One region of the Ventrimonas sp. genome, then DNA from elsewhere that is predicted to be linked to it. Evidence: a T-box and tRNA genes for the amino acid it is inferred to sense, from the RefSeq annotation. Region 1 holds a T-box; the other holds one or more tRNA genes.
What was found. A T-box is a leader RNA that pairs with one kind of tRNA and senses whether it is charged. The one in region 1 lies ahead of thrS (threonine--tRNA ligase), so its partner is inferred to be a tRNA-Thr.
Positions count from the first base shown of each region.

Region 2: it has a tRNA-Thr gene. The T-box ahead of thrS (threonine--tRNA ligase) is inferred to sense a tRNA for this amino acid. The anticodon was not compared.

Region 1 is NZ_DBFCCJ010000053.1:78,143-89,727, reverse strand. It holds gene ACMP1L_RS09145 (hypothetical protein) at 1-801, shown strand, start outside; T-box leader at 893-1,105, shown strand; gene thrS (threonine--tRNA ligase) at 1,214-3,151, shown strand; gene ACMP1L_RS09135 (DUF1540 domain-containing protein) at 3,231-3,545, shown strand; gene infC (translation initiation factor IF-3) at 3,835-4,329, shown strand; gene rpmI (50S ribosomal protein L35) at 4,362-4,559, shown strand; gene rplT (50S ribosomal protein L20) at 4,593-4,949, shown strand; gene ACMP1L_RS09115 (potassium/proton antiporter) at 5,114-6,703, shown strand; gene ACMP1L_RS09110 (sensor domain-containing diguanylate cyclase) at 6,700-8,172, opposite strand; tRNA gene ACMP1L_RS09105 (tRNA-Leu) at 8,386-8,469, shown strand; tRNA gene ACMP1L_RS09100 (tRNA-Asn) at 8,497-8,569, shown strand; tRNA gene ACMP1L_RS09095 (tRNA-Leu) at 8,574-8,657, shown strand; tRNA gene ACMP1L_RS09090 (tRNA-Leu) at 8,860-8,943, shown strand; gene ACMP1L_RS09085 (deoxyguanosinetriphosphate triphosphohydrolase) at 9,086-10,096, shown strand; gene dnaG (DNA primase) at 10,160-11,585, shown strand, end outside.
Region 2 is NZ_DBFCCJ010000018.1:34,055-45,639, reverse strand. It holds gene groL (chaperonin GroEL) at 1-1,554, opposite strand, end outside; gene ACMP1L_RS03160 (co-chaperone GroES) at 1,599-1,883, opposite strand; gene ACMP1L_RS03155 (hypothetical protein) at 2,166-2,777, shown strand; gene pdxR (MocR-like pyridoxine biosynthesis transcription factor PdxR) at 2,839-4,263, opposite strand; gene ACMP1L_RS03145 (glutamine--tRNA ligase/YqeY domain fusion protein) at 4,288-5,985, opposite strand; tRNA gene ACMP1L_RS03140 (tRNA-Thr) at 6,160-6,232, shown strand; gene ACMP1L_RS03135 (adenylate/guanylate cyclase domain-containing protein) at 6,348-7,001, opposite strand; gene ACMP1L_RS03130 (HD domain-containing phosphohydrolase) at 7,145-8,611, opposite strand; gene ACMP1L_RS03125 (MBL fold metallo-hydrolase) at 8,675-9,529, opposite strand; gene ACMP1L_RS03120 (DUF4397 domain-containing protein) at 9,686-10,654, shown strand; gene ACMP1L_RS03115 (type IV pilus twitching motility protein PilT) at 10,795-11,585, opposite strand, start outside.

The DNA of each region.
Region 1 (11,585 bases):
GTGAGTGCACAGGATGGAAACGGAGAAACAGGAGCATCGCATTATGGTACTTTTCAATGTGGTAACGCAGAGTACACCTCCCTGATGTACAGTGTATCCATGGGGCACGGCTTTGGAAATGTGCTTTCTGCAGAGGAAGCCATAAAGACCATGAATGAACAGCTTTCTCTTGTCCGGGCCAATAATGGAGGCAAGCCGGTTTTTATTGACCAGCTGCTCTACATGGATGTTACCGAAGGCTTTGAACAGAATGCAAGACTGGCAGAAAGCCATCGCGGGGCGTACCTTACCGGAATTCCGGATACGCTGCGGACCCATACAAACGGTTATGCGGTCTGGACATACCGGAATTATACGAATAATCCGGTTTATAATCATCAGTTCGCCCTGGGGACCAGGGGATGGAATGTGACTGGCGGACGCGTGGTAGAACGGGCTGGCAGCAATCAGCTTTATCTTGAGAGCGGAGGAAGCCTTTCGCAGAAAGTGGGACACCGGATCGGAGGCCGCAGTACTCACGATGGCCATGTCCGTTTTAACGCAGACAGTGACGGACCGGCAACGCTGACCGTAAAGCTTGGGGCCATGAGCCGGACTGTGGAGGTAAACGGGGCAAGGCAGTATGATCTGAATCTTGGCAGAAGGGGGTTCTATGAGGTAAGCTTTGAAGCTGATGGTGATTTGTACCTGGATAACATCCATGTATACAATTTTGTCCAGGATGGACAGCTCCGTGATATAGATGGAAATGAACTCAGCTGCATGAGTGCTATGCGCTCTTTAAACGCGAGTATGGATTAAGACGCTGTTTCGGAAGAAATTCAGTTTTTAGTGCTTGACATCTGGGTCTTGCGTGCTATAATCAGTGAAGATATGAGAGATATTTTCATATGTTAACACGTTGATGAGAAGAGTACTCTGGCAGAGTCATTCAGAGAGAGATGCAAGTGGTGTGAGCATCTTATGAGAAAGCCGGCAGGAAAACCAGCTCGGAGTGGTCCTTAATCGGATCCGGTGATTCCGTTACCATCAGAATGAAGCGGCTGTCTGAAATATCAGGCGGCAAACAGGGTGGAACCGCGATAAAAGAATTGTCGTCCCTTGTCCGGTGCGCAGAGCGCATCAGGCAGGGGACTTTTTTATTTCATTTTTGAAAATCCTTATCGTCCCTTGTATCATCATTTTAATAAAGAATACCAGGAGGAAAAAAGGCATGATCATCACATTAAAAGATGGAAGCAAAAAAGAATATGCACAGGCTATGTCCATTATCGATATCGCCCGTGACATCAGCGAAGGACTGGCACGCGTGGCATGCGTCGGAGAAGTGGACGGACAGACAGAGGATTTGCGTACGGTCATTGATAAGGACTGTGAGCTGAATATTCTGACTGCGAAGGATGCAGAGGGTCTTGCGGCACTGCGTCATACCGCAAGCCATGTTATGGCACAGGCTATCAAGAGACTGTATCCGAGCGCAAAGCTTGCGATCGGTCCGTCTATTGCCGACGGATTCTATTATGATATCGATTTCGAGACCCCGATCACAGCAGACGATCTGGAAAAAATCGAGGCTGAGATGAAGAAGATCATCAAAGAAGCACTGCCGTTAGAGCGCTTTACCCTTCCGAGAGAAGAGGCACTGGCCCTGATGAAAGAAAAAGAGGAGCCGTACAAGGTAGAGCTTATCGAGGATCTTCCGGAGGGTGAGGAGATCAGCTTCTACAAGCAGGGCGAGTTTACTGACCTTTGCGCAGGCCCGCACTTAATGAATACCAAGGAAGTTGGAAAGGCTTACAAGCTGACCAGCATTGCAGGTGCTTATTGGAGAGGCAACGAGCATAACAAGATGCTGACCCGTATCTACGCAACTGCGTTCGCAAAGAAAGAAGAACTGGAAGCTTATATTACCATGATGGAAGAGGCAAAGAAGCGTGACCACAGAAAACTGGGCAAAGAGCTTGGCCTGTTCATGATGCACGAGGCTGGCCCGGGATTCCCGTTCTTCCTGCCGAAGGGCATGATTCTGAAAAACACCCTGTTAGAGTACTGGAGAGAGATCCACAAAAAGGCAGGTTATGTAGAGATTTCCACCCCGATCATCTTAAACAGAAGCCTGTGGGAGACCTCCGGCCACTGGGATCACTACAAAGATAACATGTACACCACCGTGATCGATGATCAGGACTACGCGATCAAACCGATGAACTGCCCGGGCGGTGTTCTGGTTTATGCTTCCGAGCCGCGTTCCTACCGTGACCTGCCGCTGCGCATGGGCGAGCTTGGTATCGTTCATCGTCATGAGAAATCCGGTCAGCTGCATGGTCTGATGCGTGTGCGCTGCTTCACTCAGGATGATGCGCACATCTTCATGACTCCGGAGCAGATCAAAGATGAGATCAAAGGGGTTGCACAGCTGATCGACAGCGTTTACAAGCTGTTCGGCTTCAAATATCATGTTGAGCTTTCTACCCGTCCGGAAGACAGCATGGGAAGTGATGAAGATTGGGAGATGGCTACAGACGGTTTGAGAAGCGCTCTGGATGAAATGGGTCTGGACTATGTCGTAAACGAGGGCGACGGCGCATTCTACGGACCGAAGATTGACTTCCATCTGGTCGATGCCATCGGAAGAACCTGGCAGTGCGGTACCATTCAGCTTGACTTCCAGCTTCCGCAGCGTTTTGAGCTGGAATACATCGGCGCAGATGGCGAGAAGCATCGTCCGATCATGATCCATCGAGTTGCTTTCGGCTCCATCGAACGTTTCATCGGTATTCTGATCGAGCATTTTGCAGGCGCATTCCCGACCTGGCTGGCTCCGGTACAGGTAAAGGTACTCCCGATCTCTGACAAGTACATGGACTATGCAGAGAAAGTAAAAGCTGCCCTGGATGCAGAAAATATCCGCGTAGAGGTAGATACCCGTTCTGAGAAGATCGGCTACAAGATCCGTGAGGCTCAGAAGAACAAGATTCCGTATATGCTGGTAGTTGGCCAGAAGGAAGAGGAAGACGGAGTGGTATCTGTCCGCAGCCGTTTTAAAGGCGATGAGGGCCAGGCATCCTTAGAGAGCTTCATCGAGAACATCAAAAAGGAAATTGTTTCCAGAGAAGCACGTGCTGTTGAGGTGAAGGCAGAGCAGAAGTAAGTTTTTTGCATAGATTTCCGAAAAGAAACCCATACTAGACCTGTGAAATAAATATTAACCAACAGGAGGTATGGGTTCCATGACGAAATTAGAGTGCAACGTAACAAATTGTCTTCACAATGCCGATCATTGCTGCTGCAAACAGTCCATCTTGGTAGACGGACATGACGCGAAAGAAAAAGAACAGACTTGCTGCGGAAGCTTCGATGAAAACAAGGGCGGTCTCTTTAAGAACGTTTTTAAAACACCGGAGAGCAGCTTGTCTGTAGACTGTGAGGCAGTACAGTGTATCTACAACGATAACCGCCATTGTGCGGCTGCGAAGATCGGCATTGCCGGGGATGGGGCAAGCAGGGCGGAACAGACGCTCTGCACCACCTTTCAGATGTCCTGAAAAATAGCAAAATAAAAAATATGAAAAATCCCCGGAAAAGTGCTTGACTTTCCCGGGGATTCATAGTATAGTAACATAAGTTGTGAGAACAACGCAGGAAAGTAGGTATCCACCTCACCTCGGCACGAGCAAGTGACCCTGGTTTATAGCAAAGAATGCGTATATGCGGCGGCATCAACGTCCTATGCGATGCTTTTGAGGGTGGATAGAATATTCTATCTACTTTTTTTATGCAGAAAAACAGACATGCAGAATTCTATGATGGGGGTGCACGACTATTAGCGAGTTAATGATTAACGAACAGATCAGAGACAAAGAAGTTCGATTGATTGGTGAAGACGGCGAGCAGCTGGGTATCATGTCCGCGAAGGAAGCCTATAAACTGGCTCAGGACGCGGAACTGGATCTCGTAAAGATTGCTCCGACGGCAAAACCACCGGTTTGTAAGATTATCGATTACGGTAAATATCGTTACGAGCTGGCAAGAAAAGAAAAAGAAGCTAGAAAAAAACAGAAGGTAATCGAGGTTAAAGAAGTGCGGTTGTCTCCGAATATTGACACCAACGACTTGAACACAAAAACGGGCGCAGCACGAAAGTTCCTGGAAAAGGGCGATAAAGTCAAAGTTACCTTACGTTTCCGTGGTCGTGAGATGGCGCACATGTCCAAGTCCAAGTATATCCTGGATGACTTTGCAGAGAGCTTAAAGGATATCGCAACCATTGACAAGCCTTCCAAAGTGGAAGGAAGAAGCATGGTTATGTTTTTGACTGCCAAGAAGTAAAAGCAAAGAGAAAGATTAAGGAGGAAGTTATAATGCCTAAATTAAAAACAAGCAGAGCAGCTGCAAAACGTTTCAAAAAGACCGGTACCGGTAAGCTGGTAAGAAATAAAGCATACAAATCTCACATCTTAACTAAGAAGTCTACCAAGAGAAAAAGAAATCTTAGAAAAGATATCGTTACCGATGCTACCAACGCAAAGGTAATGAAGAAGATTTTACCATATCTGTAATAGACTGATTAGTTTAAGAAGGAGGAAAAACCGATGGCAAGAATTAAAGGCGGTATGAACGCAAAGAAGAAACACAATAGAGTGCTGAAGATGGCTAAAGGCTACAGAGGAGCACGTTCTAAACAGTATAGAGTAGCAAAGCAGTCTGTAATGAGAGCTCTGACCAGCTCCTACGCAGGCCGCAAGCAGAGAAAGAGACAGTTCCGTCAGCTGTGGATCGCTCGTATCAACGCAGCAGCACGTATCAACGGTCTGTCCTACAGCAAGTTCATGTATGGCTTAAAGCTGGCTGGTGTTGAGATGAACCGTAAGGTCCTGTCTGACATGGCTATCAACGATGCTGAGGGCTTCGCTAAACTGGCTGAGCTGGCAAAAGCTAAATTAGCTTAATTCAGAATCTGAACGAAAATTTAACATAGTGGCAGAGCTGATTCTGCCGTGGACCCGTCTGGTTTTTGAGAGAAAACCGGACGGGTTTTGTTGTTCTAAGGAGTAACAGGAGTACGAAACCGGAACCGGGCGTGCCGGATTTGTGAAACGAAAGGAGTGGATCTTTGAATCAGATTATCCTGCTTGTTGGCGTTGTGATCATGATCTGTGTCCTGATGGGACGCGTAACCTCCAGGCTGGCTGTGCCGTCCCTGCTGATCTTTATCGGATTGGGAATGCTGTTTGGGGAAGATGGGATCTTCCGGATTGTATTTGATGATTATGGAGTAACGGAGACGATCTGTTCTGTCAGCCTGATCTTTATTATCTTTTACGGAGGCTTTGGGACAAATGTGAAGGAAGCAAAGAGTGTGGCTGCAAAGGCGCTGCTTTTGTCCACACTGGGCGTGGCGCTGACCACCGGATTTGTGGGCGTGTTCGTACATCTGGTGCTGCGTCTGCCGTGGCTGGAGAGCTTTCTGGTTGGCTCGGTGATCGCATCTACGGACGCAGCGTCTGTATTTAATATCCTGCGCACGAAAAAGCTGGATCTGAAATATCATACGGCATCGCTTCTGGAGCTGGAATCCGGTTCGAATGACCCGGTATCTTATATGCTGACGGTGGTATTCATCGCCATGATGAGCGGAAAAGCAGTTTCCCTTCCGCTGATGCTGGCGCAGCAGATCGGATTTGGTCTTGTGTGCGGTGCAGTGGCTGGGCGTCTGGCTGTCTGGGCGATAGACCGGTTCTCGTTTCAGATCGAGGAAGGCAATACGATCTTTGCAGTGGCAGCTATGCTGGTGAGCTACGCGCTGCCGCAGGTAATTGGCGGAAATGGTTATCTGGCAGTGTATCTGTGCGGCATCATCATGGGAAATTCCCGGATTCCGGAAAAACGGAATCTGATGCATGTGTTTGATACGGTCACGGGCATTGCGCAGATGATGATCTTCTTCCTGCTGGGGCTTCTGGCGACACCCAGTGAGCTTCCGGCGGTCCTGCTTCCGGCAGCACTGATCATGCTGTTTATGACGGTGATCGCCCGTCCGGCGGCGGTAGCAGCCATTCTTCTGCCGTTCCGGTCCCATATCCGTCAGATTGGCGTGGTATCCTGGGCGGGACTGCGCGGCGCTGCCTCCATCGTGTTTGCGATCATGGCCGTTTTGAGCAAAGTGCCGATGCACTATAATCTTTACAATCTGGTGTTCTGCGTGGTACTTCTTTCCATTGCAGTGCAGGGGACTTTTCTGCCGCTGGTATCCGAAAAGCTTCGGATGATCGACCGGAATATGGATGTGCGCCGTACCTTCAATGATTATGAGGAGGAAAGCAGTATCCATTTTGTAAAGACACATATTCAGGAAGGGCATCTGTTTTGCGGCAAAAGGGTAAGAGACATCAGTCTCCCACCGGAAATGCTGATCGTAATGATCCTCCGGGGAGAAGAAAAGCGTATCCCCAATGGAGATACGCTGCTTCTGGCCGGCGACCTTCTGATCCTTGCTGCCCCGGAGTTCACTGAAGGAGAAAATCTGATCCTGCGGGAGAGAACTACGGTCAAGGGAGACAAGTGGACCGGAAAAACCCTGAAGGAAATCCCTCTCTCGAAAGGGACGCTGGTAGTATCTGTCAGGAGAGGGGAAGAAACCCTCATCCCGACCGGAAATACCAGGATTCAGGAAGGCGATATCCTGATCATAGCCAAATATTAAGCCTTTTCATAGACGGAGAAGTTATTGCGTCCTCCGCGCTTTGTCTGATACAGTGCCTTATCTGCATTGCGGTACAGGTCATCAAATCGGGTTCCCTGCTCTGGGCTGAAGGCGACGCCCACACTGAAGGTGATGGCCTGTCCGTTCATTTCTGCATGCTTTACGGAGCGGATGTGCTCCAGCATGCTCTGGACACGGGAAAGGGCAGCATCCCGGGAGGAAACCTGCTTCATGAGTATCACGAATTCATCGCCGCCAACGCGCCCAATAATATCATCGTCCCGGAACTGGTTCTTTAAGAATTCGCCCACGCGATGCAGGACTTTGTCACCGACAGCGTGTCCGTAGGTATCATTGACGCTCTTGAACTTGTCGATGTCCAGGATGAGAAACGCATGAAGCGCATCCGGACGGCTCGTCCGCAGAAATTCATCAATGGCGGGCTGCGTATGTTCCTTATTATATACAGCAGTCAGACCATCGATCTGCGCGGTATGTACCAGCTCGTTGTAGTCTCTGGTGTGGACGGATACAATGCGTCCGATCAGAAGAATGACCAGGAGTATGAAATAGGCATTCAGGATCAGCTCATAATTGTGAATGAAACTGTAATTCGCGTTTGCAACGGACACCGGAATCACATAGCATATCATCCAGTTATTTAAAAGAATCGGAGCATAGGCAACATAGCGGCCGGATTTTTGAATTCCCGGCTGAGACAGTTTGAGCAGGCCATGCGTCTTTGCCTGAAATGCATCGCGGATTGTCTGCAGAGAATCTTTTCCGCAGACAGTCCACTGACTGTAAAAGTCGAAAAAGTTGTCACCATAGCTGATGATCTGGTGTGTAGAATTGCCGTCCAGTGTGATGATGTCTCCGTCTTCATTAATAATGATACAAAAGCCTTCACCCCCAAACAGATCATCGAAGATCAGATGGTTTAGCTCAGTTACATTGTAGGACGCACTGAGAAGACCGATGATTGCATTGTCATGGAGAACGGGCACGCTGAGAATGACACGGGTTTCATGGTCAATGCTGCTTTGAACGGGATCGCTCAGTGTCCGCTTTCCGGTTATGCCCTCCTGGAAATAGCTGCGGTGGGAGACATTCTTTATATCACCGTTTTCATAGTGGGAGGTGCCGTCCGGCTCAATGAGGGCTACATGGTCGATAGACGTGGTGGACTGGATGGCGGAAAGCATGTTTTTGTTTTTTTCAGAGATGAGTTCGCCCTCTGCTCCGATCTGCGCGGCAACACCGTCCAGAAACTGGTAGTTGACATTCAGAATCTCTTCAAAATGGATGCTCTGCCTGGAAATATTCGAGGTAAGCTTTTTCTGGGCCAGCTGATCTGCGGCATGATGGGATGCGATGGAAAATACAAGGATGCCCATAGCTGTGGCAATGATAAAAGCCGCTATACTGGATAGGTAACCCTGCAAGGGTGTCTCTGTCTTTTTCTTCATAGGCATACTCCCTCGGATTTTACTTATTATAGTTAATTATATCAAATTTTGCCGGAAATTCTACAGAATGCGGATTGAAAATTTGACAAAATGGATAAAAAATGTGTCAAAACGGGAAAATTGAAAGAAGTAAATACAAGAAGAAAAAAACTTGAAAAATAAAGAAAAAGTACTTGCCAGAACAGGAAAACTGTGATATATTATTAAACGTTCGCGGGAGTGCTGGAATTGGCAGACAGGCTAGACTAAGGATCTAGTGGCAGTTATGTCGTGTGGGTTCAAGTCCCATCTCCCGCAGTATCTTCCAGAAAGATACGGGAACATTCCTCGATAGCTCAGTCGGTAGAGCACGCGGCTGTTAACCGCGCTGTCGTAGGTTCAAGTCCTACTCGGGGAGCTTTGCAGAAGTGGCGGAATTGGCAGACGCGCACGGTTCAGGTCCGTGTGGTAGCAATACCTTGTGGGTTCGACTCCCATCTTCTGCATCAGTGAAAACGGAGAGCAAAGGTTCTTCGTTTTTTTGTTTTATAGGAAGTTACACGGCAAAAATTTCTGAATTGACATTTTTTCACATGTTTTCACGGAAACATATATTTTTAAAAAAATCAAAAAAGCAGTTGACAAATTATATGGAGTTAGATATAATATACTTGTTGGTTCGGTGAGTGATCGCTGAGCAAATGGTTCGCAGAAGTGGCGGAATTGGCAGACGCGCACGGTTCAGGTCCGTGTGGTAGCAATACCTTGTGGGTTCGACTCCCATCTTCTGCATCAGCGAAAGCGGAGAACGAAAAGTTCTTCGCTTTTTTGCATGCCCAAAACCGGAAAATAGTATGAAAATTTCAAAAATTATGCTATACTTATTATAATTTATGCGAAGCAATGAGCAAAGTCCGGAAAGGGGCGGTGTCTGATGAACATAAGAGAGATGAGGGAAGCCTGGGAGGCAGATTATCTGAGCTGCTATGCATCATTGAGCAAAAACACAAGGGGGCGTGACCGTGAGGAACAGCCCTGTGACATCCGCACTGCATATCAGCGCGACCGTGACCGGATTCTCCATTGCAAATCCTTCCGAAGACTCAAACATAAGACCCAGGTATTTCTGGCTCCGGAGGGTGACCATTACCGTACCCGTTTGACCCATACGCTGGAAGTGGCACAGATTTCCCGTACCATTTCCCGCGCCCTGCGCCTGAACGAGGATCTTACTGAGGCCATTGCCCTGGGACATGATCTGGGCCATACGCCCTTTGGACACTCCGGCGAACGGATCCTGGATGAATTGTGTCCCTATGGCTTTGCGCATTATCTGCAGAGTGTGCGGGTGGTGGAAGTACTCGAAAAAGATGGGAAGGGCTTAAATCTTACCTGGGAAGTCCGCGATGGCATCATGAACCACAGAACCAGCGGTCATCCTTCTACACTGGAGGGATGTGTCGTGCGCCTTTCGGACAAGATTGCCTATATTAACCATGATATCGATGATGCTATCCGGGCAAAGATTTTTACCGAAGATCAGCTTCCGGAAAAGTACACGGATGTGCTGGGGCACAGCGTGAGGGAACGATTGAATCTGCTGATCCATGATATCATCCTGCAGAGCATGGACCGTCCTGAGATCCTCATGTCTTCTCATATTGAGGAAGCAATGCAGGGTCTCCGGCGCTGGATGTTTGAAAATGTTTACGAGAATAAAGTGCCGAAAGCCGAAGAGGGCAGAGCCCAGCAGCTTCTGGTGTTTTTATATCAGTATTATCTGAAACACACGCAAGAGCTTCCGGAAGAATATCTGCTGATGATCCGGGAACGGAAAGAGCCAAAGGAACGGGTGGTCTGCGACTACATTGCAGGCATGAGCGACAGCTATTCCATTGACAAATTCGAGGAACTGTTTATTCCGAAGTCATGGAAGGTGCATTAAGGCGTATCCGATCAGATACGGAACAGATTCATCTGATGAAAGAGACAGGGAAAGGAGAGCTTCATGTATTATCCGGAAGATGTCGTAGAAGAAGTGCGCACAAGGAATGACATTGTAGATGTGATCTCTGGATATGTAAAACTTCAGAAGAAAGGGGCAAATTATTTTGGACTCTGCCCCTTTCATAATGAAAAATCACCATCGTTTTCCGTTTCACCCCAGAAGCAGATGTATTACTGCTTCGGGTGCGGGGCTGGAGGCAATGTCATTACGTTCGTGATGGAATATGAGAATTACACCTTTCCGGAGGCTTTGAAGGTGCTGGCAGACCGGGCCGGCGTTCATCTGCCGGAGGTGGAGTATTCCAAAGAAGAGAGGGCGAAAGCAGACAGGCGTTCGACTCTTCTGGAGATCAACAAGCTGGCTGCTAATTATTTTTATTACCAGCTGCATCAGCCGCATGGTAAGCTTGGCTATGACTATTTTCGCGGACGGGAGCTGTCTGATGATACCATTCGCCGGTTTGGACTGGGGTTTGCCAATAAGACGAGCAATGACCTGTATCAGTATCTGCGCTCCAGGGGCTATACAGACGAAATACTGCGCGACAGCGGCCTGGTGACCATGGAAGAACGAGGCAGCCATGACAAGTTCTGGAACCGCGTTATGTTCCCTATCATGGACGTGAACAATCGTGTCATTGGCTTTGGCGGACGCGTTATGGGAGATGGAACACCGAAATACCTGAATTCTCCGGAAACACTGGTCTTTGACAAGAGCCGTAATCTGTACGGACTGAATTATGCCCGGACCAGCCGGGAAAAATATATGCTGGCCTGTGAGGGCTATATGGATGTGATCGCCATGCATCAGGCGGGCTTCACCAATGCAGTGGCATCCCTGGGTACAGCGTTTACCACACAGCAGGCGGTGCTGTTAAAACGCTATACGGATACGGTCATCCTGACCTACGACAGTGACGGGGCCGGCGTGAAGGCGGCGCTCCGGGCTATTCCGATCTTAAAAGAGGTTGGCATCTCCACCAAGGTGCTGAATTTAAAGCCTTACAAGGATCCGGATGAATTCATCAGGAATATGGGAGCCGATGCGTTCCGGGAACGCATTGCGAATGCACAGAACAGCTTTCTGTTTGAGATTGATGTCTTAAAACGGGAATATGACCTGGGAGATCCGGAGCAGAAGACAAAATTCTATAACGCTGCGGCCAGAAAGCTTCTGGAATTCCAGGAAGCGCTGGAGCGTGACAATTATATCCGGGCGGTGGCACAGGCACAGTTTATCCCATATGAGGATCTGCGGCGTCTGGTGAACCGCCTTGGAAACCAGTTTGGTCCTGCTGCGGTCAGACACCGGGACGAGGAAGCATCCGAACCGAGGGAACGCAGAAAAAAGAAGGAGAAGGATGACGGCATCCGCCGCTCCCAGCGTCTGCTTCTTACCTGGCTGATCGAGCGTCCGCAATTATTTG
Region 2 (11,585 bases), on a different contig from region 1:
AGACTCAGTAGTCAGAAGGGTGGATGCCACGCTGGTTGCGTTCTGCAGTGCGCTTCTGGTTACCTTAGCCGGATCAAGGATACCGGCCTTTATCATGTCTACATACTCTTCCTTGTACGCATCAAAGCCAAAACCTACCGGAGACTCTTTTACCTTGTTAATGATAACAGAGCCCTCAAGACCTGCGTTTGCGGAGATATGGAACAGCGGAGCTTCCAGAGCTTTCAGGATAATCTTACCGCCGGTCTTCTCATCGCCCTCAAGAGCGTCTACTACAGACTTGATCTCCTGGGTTACATGTACATATGCAGAACCGCCGCCTGCGATGATACCTTCCTCAACTGCTGCTCTTGCTGCAGACAGCGCATCCTCCATACGGAGCTTTGCTTCCTTCATCTCAGTCTCGGTTGCAGCGCCAACGCGGATAACAGCTACACCGCCTGCCAGCTTTGCAAGACGCTCCTGCAGTTTTTCTTTATCGAACTCAGAAGTGGTCTCTGCGATCTGAGCACGGATCTGGGCAACTCTTGCAGCAATCTCTTCCTTGTTGCCGCAGCCGTCAACGATGATGGTGTTCTCCTTCTGTACTTTAACAGATTTCGCACGACCAAGCTGTTCCATGGTGGTATCTTTCAGTTCCAGACCAAGCTCCTCGGAGATAACAGTACCGCCGGTCAGGATAGCCAGGTCTTTTAACATCTCTTTTCTTCTGTCGCCATAGCCCGGTGCTTTCACACCCACAACAGTGAAGGTTCCTCTTAACTTGTTGACGATCAGGGTAGTCAGAGCCTCGCCCTCGATATCCTCTGCCACGATCAGCAGCTTGGAACCGGACTGTACAATCTGCTCCAGAATCGGAAGGATCTCCTGAATGTTGGAAATCTTCTTATCGGTAATCAGGATGTACGGGTCATCCAGATTTGCTTCCATCTTGTCCATATCGGTGCACATATAAGCGGACACATAACCACGGTCGAACTGCATACCTTCTACGAGGTCAAGCTCAGTCTTCATGGTCTTGGACTCCTCAATGGTGATAACGCCGTCCTTGGAAACCTTCTCCATAGCGTCTGCTACCATCTCGCCGACTTCATCGTCTGCTGCGGAAATAGATGCAACACGCGCGATGCTATCACGGCCGGAGATTGGCTGGCTCATCTTTGCGATTGCCTCAACAGCAGCCTCGGTTGCTTTCTTCATGCCCTTTCTTAATACGATCGGGTTAGCGCCTGCTGCCAGGTTCTTCATGCCTTCGTTGATCATAGCCTGAGCCAGAACGGTTGCGGTCGTGGTACCATCACCAGCTACATCGTTGGTCTTGGTAGCTACTTCCTTTACCAGCTGTGCACCCATGTTTTCAAATGGGTCTTCCAGCTCGATCTCTTTCGCGATGGTCACACCATCATTGGTGATGAGCGGAGCACCGAAAGACTTGTCAAGAACTACGTTTCTTCCTTTCGGTCCAAGGGTCACACGAACAGTATCTGCTAACTGATTTACGCCTGCTTCCAGAGCTTTTCTGGCTTCAACGCCATATTTAATCTGCTTTGCCATGATTCAAAATCCTCCAGTTTCTATCAATAATATATAGATATATCTTACTCGATTACTGCCAGAATATCATTCTGCTTTACAACAACGTACTTCTCATCATCAACCTCTACTTCGGTTCCGGAGTACTTGGAGTAGATAACCTTGTCACCTGCTTTTACCTGCATGGTGATCTCTTTTCCGTCAACCACACCGCCAGGTCCTACTGCTACAACCTCTGCCTGCTGCGGTTTCTCTTTTGCCTGGCCCGGAAGCACGATACCAGATTTGGTAGTCTCCTCTGCCACAAGCTGTTTTAATACAACCCGATCAAATAACGGTACTAATTTCATGGATAACTCCTCCTTACATCGAATCTATTTTTGTTGCGATCCACATATTGTGAACGAACGCTTTTCTTTTCGGGGACTCTTAAACCCCCTCTCTGATGTACATTACCATTTATAGCACGTGTTGTTAGCACTGTCAAGAGTTGAGTGCTAATTTTATCGAATTTTTATAACTTTCCCCTTTCTTTTTTATTCTCTTCGTATTAGAATTACTTTTATAAAGAATATTCGTAACTGGAGAGAAATGGAACCGGAACGAATGTTCAAAGAAAGGAGTACAGGGGTATGGCAAAAAAAGCTTTTGGAAAACTGGCAGCCCTCTTAACCATTGCAGGAGCTGCTGCAGCCGGCATTTCTTACCTGACGAAATACCGGTCTTTTAACAAGGAGCTGGATGAAGATTTCCACGATTTTGAGGATGAGGACGAAACCGAAGTGCCGGACAGTACCATGAGCCGCAACTATGTTTCCCTCCATGCAGATAAGGACGAGTTCCTGGTAGCCGCAGGCGACATGATGAACGCCGCCAAGGATGCTGCCAGTGCCGCAAAAAACATGGTAAAGGATGCTGCTGCTATCGTGGCCGATAACACCCGCGAGGCTGTCAGTGTTGCCAGAGACGGTGCGCAGAAAGCTGCCGCTTCAGCAGAAGATACCGTAGAAAAGGCTGAAAGCGCTGCTGAGGACGCTGTGATCAAAACTGCTGACGCCATGGAAAGTGCGGTGGAAGCCGTCTCCGATACCATGGAAGAAACCGCTGCAAAGCTGGAAGCCGCTGCTGATCAGGCAGAAGAGATTACTGTTGATGAGGAACCTGATGAAGAACCGGCTGAGAAACAGCCTGTTTCCGGCGAAGAGGTCTCTGCTACAACAGTCAGCGAAGACACAGAGGCTTAACATCATGCATAACGCAAGAAGCAGGACATGGAGTTTTCTTACTCTCCATATCCTGCTTCTTTTACATTTCTGAAAAATCTGCGTTCTGAATCCCCCAGCATGTTTTGAGAAGGTGTATGCCGTCTACGATCTGCTCCTCGCTCAGGCTTGCATACCCAAGCACCACAGTCGACGGGCGGTGGTTGTGTTCCGGGTGAATGAAATAGCTGTTCAGACCATAGACCCTGACTCCTGCTTCTGCCGCTTTCCGGATCAGTGCTTCCTCCGGCACGCCGTTTCTGGATGTCAGCAGAATATGAAGACCTGCATGCTCTCCACGTATCTCAAACTGTTTTCGCAGCGGTTCCACCTGCTCCAGCAAAAGATCATGCTTGGTTTTGTAGATCGCACGCATCCGGTTTAAATGCCGTTCAAAATGTCCTCCTGATAAAAACTGATACAAAATGTTCTGATCAATGCGTGACACCGTAGAAGCATAGAAAGAAGTCTGGCTGCGGTAACGGACTAAAAGTGAAAGCGGCAGTACCAGATAGCTGACACGGATAGCCGGCGCAATGCATTTGGAAAACGTGCCAAGATAAATCACCCTGCCATTCCGGTCCATGCCCTGAAGCGCCGGAATCGGCTTTCCGCGATACCGGAATTCACTGTCGTAATCATCCTCTATAATATAACGGTCCGGCGCCTCCTGGGCCCACTTTAAGAGCTCCTGTCTCCGCCCGACCGGCATAACGATTCCCGTCGGGAACTGATGAGATGGCATCACATAGGCCACATTTGCCCCGCATTCAGCCAAAAGCTCCGGCTCCATGCCATTTGCGTCCATCTCCACCGGGCAGACCTCATAGCCCAGGCTCTGGAAGACCCGGTAGGCCTGTTTGTAGGTCGGGTTTTCCATGGCGATCACGTGTCTTCCTTCGAGGATCTGGGACAGCAGCATCAGCAGATACTCACTTCCCGCACCTACAATAATCTGCTCCGGGCTGCAGTTGACACCGCGTGCCGAATGCAGATAGCTGCGTATTGCCTCCCGAAAGCCAGGTTCTCCCTGGTGATTTCCGGAATGAAACATCTCTTTGTTATCATCTACCAGAGTATTCCGGCTCAGCTTTCTCCACACATGGTATGGAAAGCTGTCCAGGTCAATGCCCCGCGGCGAAAAATCGACGCGCCAACCGGCATCCGGCTCTACGGTAGTCTCCATCTCGCCGGTGCCGGTTGCTCCGGTCTCCACCAGTTCCTCCAGATGACTGACAAAATAGCCGCGGCACGGCCGGGCTTCCATGTATCCCTCGGCAAGCAGCTGGTCATAGGCCATCTGCGTTGTGCTGCGGCTGACTTTCAAATGCTCCGCCAGCACCCGCGTGGATGGAAGCCGTTCCCCTGCTTTTAAGGAACCGTTTCGGATCTCCGCGCGGATGTGGGAGTATATCTGTTCATACAGTGGTTTTTTTGACCGGGAATCAAGCGGAATCAACAGTTCCATAATCCTATCCCCTAATCCAATCGATTATTTCTGAATCTTAAAGGAGCTCTTTAAGGAAACGATACGGTTAAACACCGGCTCGCCCGGCTTGCTGTCCTTGCAGTCCGCACAGAAGAAGCCATTGCGGACAAACTGGAAACTGTCATAAGCCTTTGCCTCTGCAAGAGCCGGCTCAACATAACAATTCTTTAAGATAGTCAGAGAGTTCGGGTTTAAGTTGAGGCTTCCATCCTCGTTTAACTTGCCCTTTTCCTCATCTACAATATTCTCATACAGGCGCACCTCAACCTGCTTTGCAGTCTCGGCTGCAACCCAGTGGATGGTGCCCTTTACCTTACGCTCACAGAAGCCGGAACCGCTCTTGGTAGCCGGATCGTAGGTTGCGTGTACGACCGTGATATTGCCGTTCTCATCCTTCTCAAAGCCTGTACAGGTTACAAAGTACGCACTCATAAGACGAACCTCATTGCCCGGGAACAGACGGAAGTATTTGCGCGGCGGTTCCTCCATAAAGTCCTCACGCTCAATATAGAGCTCTCTGCCGAACGGAACCATGCGGGAGCCAAGCTCCGGATTCTCCAGATTGTTCGGAACCTCGAGCATCTCTGTCTGGCCTTCCGGATAGTTGTCGATGACCAGCTTCACCGGATCCAGGATTGCCATCATGCGGGCCTTCTTTAATTTCAGATCCTCACGGATACAGTACTCCAGCATAGCATAGTCAACTGAGCTGTTTGCCTTGGATACGCCAACCAGGTCTACAAATTTGCGGATCGCTTCCGGAGTGTAGCCCCGTCTGCGCAGCGCAGCAATGGAAACCAGACGCGGATCATCCCAGCCGTCTACAATGCCGTCTTCAACAAGCTTCTTGATGTAACGCTTACCGGTGATCACGTTTGTCAGGTACAGCTTTGCAAACTCAATCTGACGCGGCGGATTCTCAAACTCACACTCGCGTACCACCCAGTCGTACAGCGGACGGTGGTCCTCAAACTCCAGGGTACAGATGGAATGGGTAATATGCTCAATGGCATCCTCGATCGGATGGGCAAAGTCATACATCGGGTAAATGCACCATGCATCGCCGGTGTTGTGGTGTGTCATACGGGCTACACGGTAGATGACCGGGTCTCTCATGTTGATATTCGGAGAAGCCATATCAATCTTGGCACGAAGCACCTTCTCACCATCCTGATACTTGCCCTCTTTCATTTCCTCAAAAAGCTTTAAGTTCTCCTCGATGCTGCGGTTGCGGTACGGGCTTTCCTTACCCGGGGTGGTGAAATCACCGCGATATTCCCGGATCTGATCCGCAGTCAGGTCACAGACGAAGGCTTTTCCTTTCTTTATAAGAAGAACCGCGCACTCGTACATCTGCTGGAAGTAGTTGGATGCGAAGAACAGTCTGTCTTCAAAGTCTGCGCCCAGCCACTTGACATCCGCCATGATAGACTCGACAAACTCGGTTTTTTCCTTGGTCGGGTTGGTATCATCAAATCTTAAGTTGAACTTGCCGCCGTATTTCTGGGCAAGACCGTAGTTTAATAAAATGGACTTTGCATGTCCGATATGCAGATAACCGTTCGGCTCCGGCGGGAAACGGGTCTGAACGTGATCGTAAACACCCTCCGCCAGATCTTTATCGATCTCCTGCTCAATAAAGTTCTTGGAAACAACATCTTTCTCTTCCGCTGTCTCTAAAACTTCTTTTTCTTTTTCCATCGTGAAGTCCTCCATACTGTTTGCGGGCGTCTTGCTTTATGCCGCATGATAATAACTTATCATAACACATTTCCCTGAAATGGGAAAGGGGGTAAATGGGTTCCAAATTTTTTTCATTTTTTTCAAAAATACTGTTGACATTCCGCAAATCCCATGCTATATTATACGAGGTTCGCTGCTGTGGCTCAGTCGGTAGAGCGTCGCATTGGTAGTGCGGAGGTCACGGGTCCGATTCCCGTCAGCAGCTCTCAAGAAGTCGAAGATCTTTGAAGTCAAAGATTTTCGACTTTTTTGTTTTTTTAAAAAAGGCTCTTATGCTGATTTTTATAAAATCTTTTTGCATAAGAGCCTTTTTCTCTTCCCTATTCCAGGATCTCATCCATCGTCAGGATTTCCATATCTGATTTTCCCTTCAGCTTAATACTGGTTCCCAGGGATGTTACACGGATACGTCCTTCCAGACAGTCTGCTACCTCGCGGGATATGAAAATCGTACGTGCCGGGGCATTTGCCTCCAGACGTGCCGAGGTATTGACCGTATCTCCGATGGCCGTGTAATCCATACGCTGCGGAGAACCGATATTTCCAACCACCGCATCTCCTACATGAACCCCGATGCCAAAGGATACGGTTCGCCCGTATTTTTCCATCAAGACTTTGGAAAGCTCATCGGAGCCCTGGCGCATATCTTCTGCCGCCCGGACAGCCTTCATCACATAGTCTTCCTGCGGAAGCGGAGCTCCCCAGAATGCCATGGCTGCATCGCCGATGAATTTGTCCAGTGTTCCTCCGTTTCGCATAATACAGTCCGCGATCAGAGTCAGATACTGATTTAAGATCTCTACCACCTCGGAAGGTATTAGTTTCTCAGACATGGTAGTAAAGCCGCGGATATCCACAAATAACACGGCAATGTTTACGACTCTCCCGCCTACCATCAGAGCCTCCGGATTGCCGCTGTCTAAAATCTCCTGCACGATCTGCGGTGCCACATACTTTTTGAACGTACTGGTCACCCGGTGCTTTTCGAGAGCTGCTATGATATAGCTACAAGTTTTCTATTTTTTTCGCGACAGATAATCCTCTATCTGCCCAACTATTGATATTAGCATAAAACAGCTGTAACATCAAATTATATTTTTCATTTTAAGTAACACTATCAGTCCTTTTCCCAACAGCGGCTTTTCCTAAACAGCCGGGTCAGCTCCGGATCCAGCTTTCCTTCTTTGTCTGCCATAATATCCAGGATTCCAAGTGCCTTTTCCACGGGCATGCCAGGCTTGTACGGCCGGTCATCTGCCACCAGCGCATCAAATATATCCAGGATCGTGATGATGCGCACCTCCATCGGGATCTGTTCTGCCATCAAATGCTTCGGATAACCGCTTCCGTTTAAAAGCTCGTGATGACTGACCGCCCATTCCCTTACATGGGACAGCTCTTTGGAGAAACGGATCTCAGAAAGCAGCTTGTCGGTGATGACCACATGACTTTCCATGACAGCACGTTCTTTTTCCGACAAAGTTCCCTTGCGGATCATAAGCATCTGAAATTCTTCCTCCTCAAGCCACGGCTTTTCGCTGCCATCCTCTTCCGTATAGGTTTTCTCACGGATTCGGCAGATCTCCTCCCGCAGATCGTCCGGGCAAAATCCGGCTGTATTGGCACGAAGAATGGTGTCCCCGGCCTGTTTTAATTCTTCCAGCCGCTTTTCCAGGGTTTCTCCGGAAATAGCTCCTTTTAAGCATGCAATCTGTGCCAGCAGGCGCATCTTCTCAAAGCGGTGCAGGATTTCGGACTTCTGCTCCGGCAGCAGTCTCGCCTCTTTATTCATGACCTCCAGCGGGATTACCAGCTTTCCGATATCGTGCAGCCAGACACTCATAAGAAGCTCGTGCCTGTGTTCCGCGTCAAACCATGGTTCCCTGCCCTCTGCTTTCGCCGTTTCATTGAGATGATCAATAAAATGACGTCCGTATTCCACCATATGGCGTGTATGACTTGCATTGTAAGGGGTTCTTTCGTCAACCGCGGAGGACATGACACGTACGAAGGATTCGAACAGCTCCTTGATGTTCTCAATATAAAGAACATTCTGAATGGTAATGGCTGCCTGGGAGGCTACAGATTCCACCGCCGGAATGATATCTGCCGGAAAAGCGCAGACATTCCCCGCTGCATCCATAGCGTTGATGAGCTGGATCACACCTAGACGCTCTCCCTGGCGGTTATGCATGGGAACTACCAGCATGGACTGGGTGTGATATCCGGTCATGGCATCATAACGGACCGGACCGGAGAAATCGTACTCCGTGGAGGTCCGCACATTTTCAATGCAGACAGTCCTGTTTTCCAGATAACACATGGCACAGACATTTTCCCTGCTCATCCTGACCGGAGGAAGATTTGGCTCCTTTCCATCCCCTCCCTCATAGGTGTGCATGGTATTGTTGCGCATGATCTTGAATCGCAGCACATCCCCGTCTGCCAGATAAAGAGTTCCGGCATCGGCATGGGTCAGTTCCATGATCCGGTTTAAGATCATCTCCAGCAGCCGGTTATAATCCTTTTCCGAAGAAATGGCTGTGCCGATCTCCAAAATGCTTTGCATTTCCTTTTGCGTCATAAGTAGCTCCTTCCGATTTTCAATTCAGGCTATTCTCCAAACCGTATTTTCGTCTTTCTATTGTCATCTGTCATTGCCATGTACCCTGAGAGCCATGCCTTCCCGCGCAAACAGACAGGCCGGATCCTGCGCCAGTGACATTTTCTCCTGCTCTCGCAGAAATGTATCCCGATAGCTCCGTTCATAATGCATGAAAAGCGCCTGCTGCGCTCCGCTTGCCTGACGCAGCTTCCGGCATCGTTCGATGGAACCATGTCCCCATCCCTGCCTGAGCATAAGCTCCGCCTCCGTGTAGCAGGCATCACAGATCAGCAGGTCACAGGCTGCGGCAAACTCTTTCAGCTTCTGAAGCATCGCATCGGTCAGCTCGCAGTCAAGCCCGTACACGACGCTGGCTGGCTCCGGCCCTTGCGTTGCCTCCTCCAGCCGGTATAAGATGCTCCCGCCCGGATGTACGCCACGGAGTGTCTGCACCCGGATCTGATCCTCCAGCAAAAATACATCTCCCGCCTGAATTTCATGAAACCGGACCAGAGCCGGAAGCTGATCTAACGGAAGCGGCCAGTAAGGCGGTCCAAACATCCGGCAGAGGCATTCTTTCAGACCTTTCTCTCCAAAACGTTCCCCATAAATATGGACTTCCATCTGCGGATCAAAAAGGAAGGAACAGCCATACAGCCCCATCAGATGATCCATATGGAAATGACTGAGCAGAAGATCCAGACGTCTGCGCTTTCCTTCTATCTGCCGCTTAAAGCTCCGGTCAAAATTTCCGATCCCGGTTCCGGCATCCAGGATCACCGTTTTGTCTTTTGTATGGACTGTCACGCAGGAGGTATTTCCCCCATATTCCTGATATTCCGGACCACATTCCGGCCCGGACCCGCGAACTCCCCAGACTCTCACCTGAAGTCCCATATCCGTTCTCCCTTCTGCCTTTCATACCGGCTTTCCATCCATATTCTTTCATTATAATCCATGATCCGTCCCAATGGAAGCCCGAAAACTTTATATTTTCCGGCACCGTGGGGCCTGCCGTTTCATACAGTACAGTAAAAAGCAATGAGGCGCAATATGGCTGAAAATGATACACATTACAATGGAACTTCTGATATAAGTGACAACGATGCGGCGGCTCCGCTTCCGGAGCTGGAAGAAGAAAAGGCAGTCTATCCAGACGATGCGGCAAACATCCCTGTGGCTCCGCTTCCGGATCCCGGTGAGGGCGGACCGGTCTATCCGGGAAACAGCACCCCTGGAGCCATCGGCGGAAACTGGGACTGGGACAATAACGGCAACAACCACTGGGGACATCACGGAAACAGCTGGGGCAACAGCTTCCTGCCTCTTACTCCCACGAACCCCGCAATTTCCCCGCGTTATTACGGACAGGTGCGGTTCTTAAATGCCTCCACCAACAGCTTTGCCGTCAACATCACCATTGATGGTACTGCGTATGCCATCAATTCCCGCTTCGGCACCATCTCGAACTATGACTGGATCTCAGATGGTTTCCATACGGTTACCGTTCGCCGTGCCTCCGGCATGCGTTCCGTGCTTCTTCGGCAGAACTTTCCGTTTACCGCTGGCAAAAAGGTAACTATGGTTCTGGTAGATTCTGCCTCCGGCGGTCTGGAAATGGTTCAGATTTCCGACACCGGCTGTAATACCCGTGCCTACAATACCGGCTGCTACCGCTTCGCCAACATGACCTACAGTGGCTCTCGGTATGATCTGCTGCTTTACGGCGGCGAAACCATATTCCGGAACGTGGCCTTCCAGACCGTTACCCCATATAAGCAGGCCATGGCCGGTACCTACCAGTTCTACGTAACAAGCTCAGGCAATTACTCCTTCCTGCGCGAGATTCCGATCATAGTCATTGGCTTTGGCGGCTCCGGCACCATTGCCGGAAACAATCAGGCAGAGGCACTGCTCTCCGCACAGATTGAAATTGTAGCCGGCCAGAATTATACCTCGTATCTGATCGGGAACACCTGGTCCGATATCGGTCTGCGGCTGCTGACCGTTGAGGATTCCTGATTTTTTTCACAAAAGAATGTGCCTTGGCACATCCTCGCGGAGCGTTTTTATATGATAGGACGTAATTTCCTATCATATGAAAAAGGCGCTCTGGCAGCAAATCACACTGCCAGAACGCCTTTTTCGCATTCTGTCTTCTATTATAGCCTTGCCAGCTTCTTTTCCATCAGCTCACCGTTGCTGCTGTAAATAACAGCATTTTCCCTGCTGATCTTTCCATCCTTAAACAGCTTTATGAGGCTGTTGTCCATGGTGATCATGCCTTCCTCCTGGGAGGTAGCGATGATATTGTCGATCTGGTGGATCTTGGACTCACGGATCAGGTTTCGGATCGCATTGTTAAAGAACATAACCTCAAAGGCAGGGACCACACCGCCCTCCACCTTCGGGATCAGCTGCTGGGAAACCACGGCCTGCATGACCATGGAGAGCTGTGCCCGCACCTGTTCCTGCTGTGCCGGCGGGAAACTGTCAATGATTCGGTCTATGGTGTTGGCCGCGCCGACTGTGTGCAGGGTAGAAATGACCAGATGACCGGTCTCTGCCGCAGTCAGTGCTGTCTTGATCGTTTCTTCATCGCGCATCTCACCAACCAGAATAACATCCGGTGCCTGACGGAGCGCTGCGCGAAGACCCGTCACGTAGCTTTCGGTATCCAGGCCGATCTCTCGCTGGGTAACAACACTCTGATTATGCCGGTGCAGGTACTCGATCGGATCCTCCAGCGTGATCACATGCACGTTGCGTGTCTTATTGATCTGGTCAATGATACAGGCCAACGTGGTACTCTTACCGCTTCCCGCAGGTCCCGTTACCAGAACAAAGCCCTTCGTCATACGGGAAATATCGATCACCACCTGAGGGATGTTCAGATTGCGAAAATCCGGCAAGTCAAATGTGATCACACGGATGATTGCAGCCAGAGAACCTC